3 regions of the Enterococcus sp. AMC1157 genome follow, and region 1 is predicted to be linked to each of the others. Evidence: a T-box and tRNA genes for the amino acid it is inferred to sense, from the RefSeq annotation. Region 1 holds a T-box; the other regions hold tRNA genes.
The links. A T-box is a leader RNA that pairs with one kind of tRNA and senses whether it is charged. The one in region 1 lies ahead of argS (arginine--tRNA ligase), so its partner is inferred to be a tRNA-Arg.
Positions count from the first base shown of each region.

Region 1 (4,275 bases):
TGATAATGCTCCAATTCTAGCAGCTGCGATTGATGAAGTATCGATGGAAGAAAAAGTTTGTTCTTTAGCTGGTTTTGATACAATTGTTATTATTTCCAGAACAGAAGAAGATGCAAAAAAAATGGAAGCTTTCTTTAGAGCACACTCACTATAACTATTTAACAAAAGCTACTGATTAAGTATTCAGTGGCTTTTTCTTATAAAAGGAGTTGATTTTTTTTGAAATGGAACCCAAATACCTATGATGAAAAACATCCCTTCATTTCTGAATATGGAAAAGATTTACTAAGTTTTCTACCGATAAAATCAGGGCAAAAAATTCTAGATATTGGCTGTGGCACTGGAACCTTAACATCTCAACTTGCTTCTTACGGAGAGGTCTTAGGTATTGATGGATCGGAAGAAATGATTCGGCAAGCCCAAGAAAATTTTCCTACAATCAATTTTCAAGTTCAAGATGCATTAACAATGACCTATAAAAATCAATGGGACATCGTTTTTTCAAATGCTGCTTTCCATTGGATTTCCAATCACGAAAAATTAATTTATAACATCGAACAAGCACTAACTTCACAAGGTAAATTGATCTGTGAATTCGGTGCTAAAGGTAATATTAAAATAGTTGAGGAAAGTTTTCAAGAAGCCCTACTTCCTTTCAACGTTGAGTATCATTCAAAATTCACTTTTCCAACTGTCGATTCCTTCCAACATTTATTAAATAAAAATGGATTTACGGTAGATCAGATTTATGATTTCCCTCGCCCGACAGTTCTTTCAGGTGGACAAATCGGCTTAATAAATTTCGCCAAACAGTTTTTTGAAACAGAATTGTCTTCTTTTAATTCTGAGGAACAACTTGAAATTCTTACTCGATTTGAAGAAAACGCTCGAGGAAAACTGTGGCAAAAAACACAGTGGGTAACCGACTATCGACGTTTGCGAGTGATTTCATCTAAACCGTAAAAAGCATGGACTCCAAAACAAAGGAGTCCATGCTTTTTCTATTACATTTTATCTGGTGCGTGTAAACCTAACAAGCGTAGGTCTTCTTTTAATAGTACTGTTACTGCGTAAACAAGTGCCAAACGGGCTTCTTTTTCAGAATCATCTGCTAAAACTTTTACGTTCGCATAATACTTATTAAAGGCTTGCGCTAGTTTAATCGCATGTTTTGCAATCACAGACGGTTCGTATTTTGTAGCCGCTTGTTGAATTGTTTCTGGATAACGTTGAATTAATTTGATAACTTCCCAACTGTCTTCATCATTTAATGCATAGGCAGTCTCTTCATTTGGAGTAAAACCAGCTTTTCCAAGCAAGCTCATCGCACGGGCATGAGCATATTGTACGTAAGGTCCAGTTTCACCTTCAAAACGTACCACTTCTTCCAATGAGAAATCAAAATTATTTAGACGATCATTTTTTAAATCGTGGAAAACAACTGCACCAACACCCACTTGTTTCGCAACTTCCTCTTTGTTTTCCAAGTTTGGATTTTTCTCACTAATTTGTTCTTTCGCAGAATCAATAGCTTCATTTAAAACTTCTTCAAGTAAAACAATTTTCCCTTTACGAGTAGATAATTTTTTACCATCTTTAGTAATCAAACCAAATGGAATATGGTGCATGTCATCTGACCAATCGTAATCCATTTCTTTTAATACAGCTTTTAATTGTTTGAAATGATAACTTTGTTCATTTCCTACTACATACAATGATTGAGCAAAGTCATACGTACGTTTACGATAAATCGCCGCTGCCATATCACGAGTAATATATAAAGTAGCGCCATCAGACTTGCGGATCAAAGCAGGATTTAAGTCATAATTAGAAAGATCAACAATTTCTGCCCCTTGATCTTCTTTTAAAAGATTTTTTTCTGCTAATAAATCCACAACTTCATTCATTTTATCGTTGTAGAAAGCTTCCCCATTTAATGAATCAAAAGAAACTTCTAGCATATCATAAACTTTATTGAATTCTTTCAAAGACTCTTCACGGAACCATTTCCATAAAGCAATTGTTTCTTCGTCTCCATCTTCCAATTTTTTAAACCAAGCACGCGCCTCATCTTCTAGTGATGGATCTGTCTCAGCTTCATCATGGAATTTCACATAGATTCCCACAAGTTCTTTAATCGGATTGCTTTGAACGGCTTCTGCTGAACTCCATTTTTTATAGGCAACAATTAACTTCCCAAATTGGGTTCCCCAGTCTCCTAAATGGTTGATACGAATTGGATTATAGCCAACTTTTTCTAAAATGAAACCAATAGAATTACCGATAACAGTTGAACGTAAGTGTCCCATTGAAATTGGTTTAGCAATATTTGGTGAGGACATATCGATTGGCACATTGGCATTATTTCCTTGTTGAGTATCACCAAAATGATTTTTTTCTTTAATTACTTCGGATAAAACTGACTCACTAACCACTGACTTGTTCATGAAAAAGTTCAAGTAAGGTCCAACAACTTCAATTTTATCAAAAGAAGAACCATCAATTTTTTCTGCTAAATCAGCTGAAATTTGTTGTGGAGCTTTACGATAAACTTTTGCTAATGAAAATGCTGGAAATGCAACATCTCCGTGATCTGCTGATTTCGGATTTTCCAATAATTGTTGAACTTGTTCTAGTGATAAGTCTTCTTTGACAACATCAAAAATGGCTTTTGAGACAATGTCTTTGTTATTCATTCTTTCTTTCCTCCTAATTTTGTTTCATTGATTAATAGCTAAAGGCAAACAAAAAGCCCCTAGCGTTTAAAACACTAGAGACGAGAATTCCCGCGGTACCACTCTGATTGTTCGCTTCATGCGAACCCACTTTATCTGATAACGGTAGATATCCGTTTGCTAAGCAAATTTTCACAAGTACGCTTCACTCTTCTTTTTTAATTCGGCTCTCACCTTCCCGAACTCGCTACATAAAAAATGAACAGCTACTCTCTTGATCACTAAATCATCTATGAAATGTAAAATGATTATAGCAAATCTTGGGAGAATACGCCAGTCTTGTGATTAAGTTTTATTGGTATATTTGACAATTTTACGTTACCATTCACCGCAAATTTGACGCTTCACTACGAGAGAGTCTTGCTTAGGTCAGCCCGGAACCGCTCCAAGCCTGTAGTCTTGGAGCTTTCAAGCTTCACACGCCCAGTAACCAATCAATTGGCAACTGGGCGTTGTTCACATTGAATTCTTGACGTGGCGACAACGCAAGCCTTTCTCTTCGTTACGCTGAATATTGATTGACTAGAGTAATCTTATTGCACTCATTGCTGTCATTAATTTTACAGAATGTCTTCACTTGATTAGTTAACCTACAAAAATGTTAAAAACTAACCAGCGTAATGGAACAACGAAAGCTGCGCCGTCACCTTGAAAGAGGAGCCAATGTGAACTACTGTAACTTATCGTAGCGATTAGTTACAGTTTGAAGCTTGGCAGACTGGAGACTACTGGCTCCAGTTGGTCCCACGGTCGACAAAAGCAGACTTCGTTCTGTAGTGTAGCGAATAGATTAGAAAGATAACTGTGAAGGGTAACGATCTTCCAACTAAATCGCTACGCTACACATCGCTTTCTAATTTGGAATAAATAAATGTCCCAAAGTGGCTGCCATAATTGCCTTAATTGAGTGCATCCGATTTTCTGCTTGATCAAATTGTTTAGCATAGCTACTGCGGAACACTTCATCTGTTACTTCCATTGCTTCTATGTCATACTTTTTAGCTATTTCTAAACCATAACTAGTTTCCGTATCATGAAATGCTGGCAAACAATGTAAAAATATGACTTTTTCATTTTGAGTCAGATCAACTATTTGCTGATTAATTTGATAAGGTAATAATTGCTCAATCCGTTCAGCAAATTTCTCTTCTTCTCCCATTGAAACCCAGACATCTGTATAAAGAACATCTGCATGGAGTACACCTTTTTCTACATCGTCTGTAATTAAGATTTCTGCTCCAGATTCTTGACCGTATTTTTTGGCTAACGCGACAAGTTCTTCATCTGGATGAAGTTCTTTAGGAGCAACAATTCGTACATCCGTTCCTAAAATAGCTCCTGTAATTAACAAGGAGTTGGCAACATTGTTTCGACCATCCCCACAATAAGCTAACTTAACCTTTTTAAGATCTCCAAGATTTTCTTGAATCGTCAAAAAATCGGCAATCATTTGTGTAGGATGCCAGTCATCGGTTAGACCATTCCACACAGGAACTCCAGAATGCTCTGCTAATAATTCCACAATCTCTTGACTAGAACC
Region 1 covers NZ_CM177099.1:820,173-824,447, forward strand. The annotation lists gene AC4BBX_RS03925 (arginine repressor) at 1-154, shown strand, start outside; gene AC4BBX_RS03930 (class I SAM-dependent methyltransferase) at 220-963, shown strand; gene argS (arginine--tRNA ligase) at 1,005-2,696, opposite strand; T-box leader at 2,770-2,966, opposite strand; gene argF (ornithine carbamoyltransferase) at 3,589-4,275, opposite strand, start outside.

Region 2 (4,275 bases), 270 kb from region 1:
TCTTTTCCCAACGGAAGACGTTTGCCCATTGATTGATTTCATAAGGTAGGTCACGATAAGAGTTAATCCAATCCGAAAAAGCTGTACCAATCATCGTTTCAGAAGTTGGACGTAATGCCAAAGGTTCTTCTAATTTTTCATCGCCAACTTCAGTTACCCAAGGAAGTTCTGGTGCGAATCCTTCGATATGATCGGCTTCCTTCATGAAAAAGCTTTTTGGAATAAGCATTGGGAAATAGGCATTGCGAATCCCTTCACTGCGTAAAAAGCTGTTAAATTCTTCTTGAATGTGTTCCCATAATTCGTAACCATCTGGACGGAAGATAATTGATCCACGGACAGGTGAATAAGACATTAATTCTGCTTGTTGAACAGTTTGTAAGTACCATTCTGTAAAATCATTTTTTTGTGCCATGTTGTAAGCTCCTTATTTTTGTTTGAATTGTAAGTTTTCTTTCTCTAATGCGGCTCGCATGGTGGGGAGTGATTTAGGACCTATACCATGAATCGCTAAGACTTGCTTTTCTGTTAAGTCTGCTAGTTTTTCAAAGCTATCAATGGTTTCGAACTCTAAAGCACCACGAGCTGGTTTAGAAAGGGTCTGTAAAAATTCTTCGTAAGTCATAGTTGCTCCTATCGAAATTTTTTTGTTGCCAATGAAAGGTTTGCCGATTTTTAGCAACAAAAAAAGCATTCTCATCCCATTAAAAAGGACGAAATGCTGAACATTCGCGGTACCACCTTTATTGAATAGAGGTCTCTATTCCACTCGCAACGAAGATAAGGGTTCTAACCCGATTGTTTTCACAATCTAATTTATTGGTAGGTTCACAAAAATAGGGGATATAAAACTTCCAGCCAAGGTTTCACTCTCTCGAATCATATTTTCGCTACTAATCCAAATCTTGCTTCTATACTAATCTGAAATTCAAAAAAAGGCAAGCTATTTTTACTTGTGAATTGGCTTTAAACTTTAGTATAATGAACAACAGTGAACACGATAAGGAAACTATGACTATTATATAAGGAGCAAAAAAATGAGAAATGAAATGATGTATCGACCTGTTGTCCAACCAGAGCTTGTCGATTTTTTACGAACAGAGCAAAAACAATTATCCGGTGAGTTAGGGAAAGTCGAAAAGGAAGCCAATGAAAATGAAGTGCCGATTATTCCCCATGAGACAGTCGTCTTCATGCAATTCTTATTAGGACAAATTAAACCGAAAGAAGTTTTAGAGATTGGGACAGCACTTGGTTTTTCTTCAAGTTTAATGGCTCAATACGTAGGTGATGAAGGTCATGTTACGACAATCGATCGTTTTGATGTTATGATTCGTAAAGCCAAAGCAACTTATGAACGTCTGGGTTTGGAAGATAAAGTAACTTTACTAGAGGGACAAGCAGCAGATATTTTACCAGAATTAACAGGTCCGTATGATTTTATTTTTATGGACAGTGCGAAATCAAAATATATTGAATTTTTACCTGAATGTTTACGTCTGCTAAAAAAAGGGGGCGTTTTGATGGTGGATGATGTATTTCAAGGAGGAACAGTCTTAGATCCAATTGAAGAAGTTCCTCGTAATCGTCGTACAATTCACCGTAAATTAAAACGTTTCTTGGATGTAATTAATAGTCATCCAGACTTGACGACAAGTCTAGTTCCTTTAGGAGATGGAATTGCCTTAATTACGAAAGAAGCTGATGAAGTAGTCATCGACACAGAAGTATAGAAATAATCCTTGTTTTTTACCTGATAGAAATAGGTGAAAAATGAGGATTTTTTTTTGATAGCAGGATTGAATCAATGTTGAAAATCAGTTCTTCTTAGGGAATATGGTAAAATAAAGAAAAATCTGAAAATTGGAGGGAGTATCAATGAAATTTATTTCGCAAACTCAAGACCAATCAGCTATTTCGATTATACCCTTTATTGATGCACCGACGATAGGAATCAATAGTCAAATCACTCGCTTAGAACAAGTTCTAGAAAATGATATGTTGGAAGATAGAAGAATTTTGGCGGATGGTACGATACCGATCAAAGATAAAGAGCTGATTGATGAAAGTACACAATATTTAGGGAATATGAATCGCTTAAAAGACTTGCCAATTACCGATAGCTTATAGAAATTTTGAAATCTAACTAGTATAGCAAATGGATAGTAATGAAAATTATTAATGATACTAAAAAAACATACATTTGGACTATTTTACTCAAAACTATTGTATTGTTTTTTTAAATATGATAAACTCATTTTCGTTGGTGATTTACAGCAATCGCCACATATGATAATTTGTCATAGTAGCTCAGCTGGATAGAGCATCCGCCTTCTAAGCGGACGGTCGGGGGTTCGAATCCCTCCTGTGACGTAAAAGTTAAGTTATTTATTCCTGATGGAAAAGCTTTTAAATAAGCATTTCATCAGGTTTTTTTATATTTTTTTGTTATGACGTAGACGAACTGAGATTCGAACTGGCAAAAGTATTCCACAAAAAATAATAGTTTTAATAGTTCAAACTTACAACAAATCCTTAATAAAGAAGTAATCAATGTTCATGGAGTAATTGACCGATTTTTAACATTATGATTGAATGATGAGACACAATTAGCATCAGATTTTTTTGATAAAGATGATTTAATTGATTTACTTAAACCTGACTCACTTGCGAATAGCAGAGAGTATAGACGTAGAAATGCTGAAAATACTATTGAGAATAGTGATATTATTGTAATTTTTGGAATGTCGATGGGTTCAATAGATAAACATTGGTGGGAAAAGATTGCTGATGTTTTGTTAAAAGCTAAAAATAAAAAACTGATTATTCATCTATATGAAAAAGAACCTAGTTATTTATCTGGTAGAAAAGTAAGATTAAGAAGAGAGAAAAAAGAAGGTGAGTTCTTATCTCATCTAGATAATTTAGACTTGTCAGATGAAAAAATATCTCAATTAAGAAAACAAATCTATATTGTGATGGATAGTCCATATATTGTTAATGCGGATTTAAGAAAATGTTTGAATCAAATAGGGAGTAAAATAGACAATATAATTGATTTTGGAACAAAAGGTATCGATCTATCTGAAACAGCCACTTAGTTTTTCTAGGTGGCTGTTATGAATTTGATAGATTAGGTTTTGAATGAATCAAAAGAATATTCTTTTATTTCTAAACGAGACCTATATTCTGAGGAATCAAGAGATTTTTCATTCATTTTAATTCTAACTATAGGAGAAAAATAATGTCCATAATTTTTTAGATTAGGCAAGTAGTCAAATGTGCTTACACAGATTATGCTATTTTTATTATTGCCTTTTAATTCACCTAATACTTTGGTAGGAACTATTTTGAGTGTAGCACAAATGACTTATTTAGTTGTCTACCTTAATTTTACTAGCGGTGTTATTTGATAATACGAATAAATTTTTAGAATTAATTGAAGCAAACTACTTTTCAAAGTATTAGAAATGAGTTATATTTGATTAGTCAACTATTGATTAATCAAATATGAAAGGAATAATAGATGAATTTGAGACAACTTAGCAAACTATTTTATCAACTTAAACTTGCCAATCAAGAAATGACCACTAAATTTGAAAAAGAAACAGGATTTAGTATCACACGTTATGAATTAATGTTGTTTCTGAAAGAGAATGGACAGTGTTCGCAAACAATTTTGCAAAATGAGTTGAAAATAGATAGTGCTGCGGTCACTAGACACTTAAAGATTTTAGAAGAAAAAAATTACGTTATACGTGAAAGAAACAAGAATAATAACCGAGAAGTTGTTGTTAGAATTACAGAGAATGCAACAAAAGAACTGGAACATTGTGAGAGAGAATTTGAGCATTCAAATAAACCGATGATATCGCCATTGAATGAGGAAGAAGAAAATACTCTTCTAAATTTATTAACAAAATTAGTGAAATAAACACAAAAAATTAGATTGGCGAATAGAGGAGAGGGCAGATGTTTGCGTATCAAATAAAGCAATACGGAAAGCAAGAACAACTTTTTTTGAATGAAATACAAAAAAATGTATTGTCTGATAATAGTATAATAATCAAAGTCCATGCAGCAAGTTTGAATCCAGTTGATTACAGAATTCGCAATGGTGATGCAAAATATGTTTTGCGTTATTCAATGCCCTTGACACTAGGTCATGACTTTTCAGGCGTTATTGAAGCTGTTGGTTCAAAAATCACACGGTTTAGAGTAGGTGATTCTGTATATGGAAGAACACCGATGACAGGGTCGTTCCAAGAATACGTT
Region 2 covers NZ_CM177099.1:1,086,955-1,091,229, reverse strand. The annotation lists gene proS (proline--tRNA ligase) at 1-415, opposite strand, end outside; gene AC4BBX_RS05390 (helix-hairpin-helix domain-containing protein) at 428-685, opposite strand; T-box leader at 707-916, opposite strand; gene AC4BBX_RS05385 (O-methyltransferase) at 1,038-1,733, shown strand; gene AC4BBX_RS05380 (hypothetical protein) at 1,879-2,130, shown strand; tRNA gene AC4BBX_RS05375 (tRNA-Arg) at 2,300-2,373, shown strand; gene AC4BBX_RS05370 (hypothetical protein) at 2,592-3,101, shown strand; gene AC4BBX_RS05365 (MarR family winged helix-turn-helix transcriptional regulator) at 3,527-3,934, shown strand; gene AC4BBX_RS05360 (NADP-dependent oxidoreductase) at 3,973-4,275, shown strand, end outside.
Region 2: it encodes a tRNA-Arg, which carries the amino acid that the T-box ahead of argS (arginine--tRNA ligase) is inferred to sense. The anticodon was not compared.

Region 3 (4,275 bases), 880 kb from region 1:
TTCAGTATTTTTTGTTATTGTATCAGTTGTTTTATTTGGGTTTACTTATACAGATATTAGTAAAGTAGGACATACAGGTTTCGATTTAACCAAATGGCTAGATGCTGATATTTATGTATTAAAATTGGGGTGGCATAGTTTGATTTTAGGAGCAGCCCTTAATGTAGTTTCATTTATTTTAAATATAAAAAATCATCAAACACTGATGAATGCTGATGGAAGTACAAATAGTTAGTCACTGAAGAAGTGATGTACTATGTCAAAAAATATCAAACAAAAAAAGTTGCTCACTTGCAACTTTTTTTGTTTGATATCAGAACCTTAATGAAAGTAAAACGAAAAAATGCTAATCATCAAACCTTTTTCGTTTTGCTGAGCTCGGAATACCTAAGCCATCACGATATTTAGCTACTGTTCTTCGAGAAATATCGACTCCCTCGGCTTTTAGCAGATCAACGATTTTCTGGTCAGAGAGTGGTTTACGTTTGTTTTCTTCTGAAACGAGTTGTTTCAAGCGATTCTTCACATCCGTCGTTGAACGATCTTCGCCTTCTTCAGAAGCTAATTTTTGGCTAAAGAAGGTTTTTAATTCAAATACACCAAAATCTGTTTCTAAATATTTTCCATTGACGGCACGACTAACTGTCGATTCATGAATATCCAATTTTTCTGCAATATCCTTTAAAATAAGTGGTTTTATCGGATGCTCTGAATTTAAAAAGAACGCTTGCTGCCTTTGGATAATTTCATTGCCAACATTGAAAATAGTGTCTCCACGTTGCTGAATGGTTTTTTTCAGCCATTCAAAATCCTGTTGTTTGGCTTTTAAGTACTGTAATACTTCTTTATCACCACTTTGTTTCATTTGTTCAAAATAGTTTTGTTGGAATTTAATCTCAGGTGTACTATTTCGATTGGATAAAAGGGTAATCTGATTGTCTTTTATCTTGACAGTTAAATCTGGAATAATGTACAAACCTTCTGTCGAACCAAAAGCAGCACCAGGGGTAGGGGTCAAGCTTTGAATATAATCAAACACTTGTTGAACATTGGACATAGTGATACTGAATCGTCTAGCAATCATTTCCCACTTTCGATCTACTAGTTCTGTAAAGCATTCTTCTAAAATCACATAGGCCAATTCTGGTGCGTAATTGTCTCTTTCCGTTTGTAACATTAAACACTCTTGTAAGTTTCTGGCGCCGACACCTGCCGGATCGAGCTGTTGAATTAAGGTTAAAGCGTCTAATATTTGAATGGTTGTCCCACCCGTATTTTTTTCTGCTTCTTCTAAAGTGATTGTTAAAAAACCATTCAAATCAATGTGTTCCACTAAGTACAAAACCAGGGTTCGAAGATAGGTGTCACGATAATTTAAATGAATTTGATCAAGAAGATGCTCAAATAAAGAAATTCGACTATCAGGGATTTGACTAAGATAATTCATTTCAGTCCCTGTAGAAGTCCGTGGTTTAGAATAGTTAGCTGTATAATTTGGCAAAACAACTTCTAATAAAGGATTTTCTAACGATTCATTTTCGATAAAGTCAGTTAATTCTTCCGTCGAAAATTGTAAAACCTGAATAGATTGTTGTAGTTTTTGAGTCATGGCTAGTTTTTGAGTCTGTTTTTGTTGTTGCGTAAATTGCTGTTCAAATTTCATGGTAACTCCCCTTGTTTTTTTTCTAAACTTCCGCTAAACTATGTAAAGTATTTGCACCTGTAGTGTAGTGGATATCACACAAGATTCCGGTTCTTGAGACAGGGGTTCGATTCCCTTCAGGTGCGTTTTTTTAACTGATTACAGTATACTTGAAGAAGTGAAAAATGGCAAAATACTGTTGAACGACTAAAATCATAAACCGAATCCTAAAAGAAGTCTGGATGACCATTGTCCTAGACTTATTTTTTACATAGAATTGACAGAAAAAGCAGGAACTTTACATTTTTTATCCGGCTAACGGTTGATAATTAAGAGGGAACATGCTAAAATTATCTTCGTAAGGAATTGAAATTCGACAGTGATTCGATTTTTTTTATAATACATGGGTCGTATTAAGTCTATCTAGGACAATATGTGTCCAATGGAGGTTGCATATGCTTGATGAATTACAATTGATTGAAGCAATCGCACCAGATATTTTGTTAGTTATTCAGGAGAGATATCGAATACTACAAAATATTTATTGGATGCAGCCGGTTGGACGTAGAACACTTGCTGAAAGTGTGGACATGACTGAGCGTGTGCTACGAACAGAAACGGATTTACTGAGAAAACTCAATTTAATTGATAGCTCCAAAAGTGGTATGATGCTCACCCAAAAAGGGGAAGAGGTTTATAGTCGGTTGGGTAGTTTGATGGAACAATTTTTCAGAGTCCGTCAACTAGAAAAAAGATTGGCGACTTATTTTGGCATTGATCGCTGCTTGATTACAGGCGGAGACAGTGACCAGCAAGTGAAAGTCATCAATGAATTTGGACACCTACTGACTGAAGCTTTAGATAATCATTTACCTAATGGACACAATATTATAGCTGTAATGGGTGGAACAACGATGGCGAAAATTGCTCGTGAGCTCTCTAATTTAGAGACTGAACAGCGAGAAAATACCTTTGTTCCTGCTAGAGGAGGTATTGGTGAATCTGTCAATGTACAAGCCAATTCAATTTGTGCGGAGATGGCGACACGTTCAAATGGGAATTATCGAGCACTGTATGTGCCGGAGCAATTAAGTAAAGCAACTTATCAATCATTGATGAAAGAACCATCAATTTTAGAAGTATTGAACTTGATAAGTGAAGCTAACTGTGTTATTCATAGTATTGGGAAAGCTTTACACATGGCTGCTCGTCGAAAAATGACAGAAGAAGAGATTTTGATGCTTAAGCAAAAAAATGCAGTAGCTGAATCATTTGGATATTTTTTTGATGAAGAAGGGGAAGTGGTTTACAAAATCCCTCGAATTGGTTTACAATTAAAAGATATAAAGAACATCCCTTACGTGTTTGCGATAGCCGGAGGTAAAAGTAAGACAAAAGCCATCCGAGCTTATATGAAAAATGCACCAAAACAAACGTGGCTCATCACAGATGAAGCTGCGGCTAATCAGATTTTAAAAGGGGTAACCCTTTAAAATAAAATTTTTATGATTTTCATAAGGAGGAAATCTTAAATGACAGTTAAAGTAGGTATTAATGGATTTGGACGTATCGGACGCTTAGCATTCCGTCGTATCCAAGATGTAGAAGGAATCGAAGTGGTTGCTATCAACGACTTAACAGATGCTAAAATGTTAGCACACTTGTTAAAATATGATACAACTCAAGGACGTTTCAACGGTACTGTTGAAGTTCACGAAGGTTCTTTTGATGTTAATGGTAAAGAGGTTAAAGTATTAGCTAACCGCAACCCTGAAGAATTACCATGGGGCGAATTAGGCGTAGACATCGTTCTAGAATGTACTGGTTTCTTTACTTCAAAAGCTGCTGCAGAAAAACACTTAACTGCTGGTGCTAAACGTGTTGTTATCTCAGCTCCTGGTGGAGATGATGTTCCAACAATCGTTTACAACACAAACCATGAAATCTTAACAGGCGAAGAAACAGTTATCTCAGGTGCTTCATGTACTACTAACTGCTTAGCTCCAATGGCTAAAGCGTTAAACGATAACTTCGGCGTTGTTGAAGGTTTAATGACAACTATCCACGCATACACTGGTGACCAAATGACTCTTGATGGACCACACCCTAAAGGTGATTTCCGTCGTGCTCGTGCGGCTGCTGCAAACATCGTTCCTAACTCAACTGGTGCTGCTAAAGCTATTGGTTTAGTAATTCCAGAATTGAACGGTAAATTAGATGGAGCTGCTCAACGTGTTCCTATCGCAACTGGTTCATTAACTGAATTAGTAACTGTTTTAGACAAACAAGTTACTGTTGATGAAATCAATGCAGTAATGGCTAAAGCAGCTAACGAATCTTATGGTTACACTGAAGACGAAATCGTATCTTCTGATATCGTAGGTATTACTTACGGTTCATTATTTGATGCAACTCAAACTCGTGTAATGACAGTTGGCGACAAACAATTAGTTAAAACTGTTTCATGGTATGACAATGAAATGTCATACACTGCACAATTAGTTCGTACTTTAGAATACTTCGCTAATTTATAAGATAGTTCACTATCTGAATTGGCAGTATCAAAGCGGGGAAGCGACGCGCTTCTCCGCTTTTTTTAAGAGAAAGACGATATTAGGAGGCAATTTTAATGG
Region 3 covers NZ_CM177099.1:2,837,170-2,841,444, forward strand. The annotation lists gene AC4BBX_RS13810 (hypothetical protein) at 1-235, shown strand, start outside; gene rpoN (RNA polymerase factor sigma-54) at 347-1,663, opposite strand; tRNA gene AC4BBX_RS13820 (tRNA-Arg) at 1,717-1,788, shown strand; gene AC4BBX_RS13825 (sugar-binding transcriptional regulator) at 2,098-3,135, shown strand; gene gap (type I glyceraldehyde-3-phosphate dehydrogenase) at 3,175-4,176, shown strand; gene AC4BBX_RS13835 (phosphoglycerate kinase) at 4,272-4,275, shown strand, end outside.
Region 3: it encodes a tRNA-Arg, which carries the amino acid that the T-box ahead of argS (arginine--tRNA ligase) is inferred to sense. The anticodon was not compared.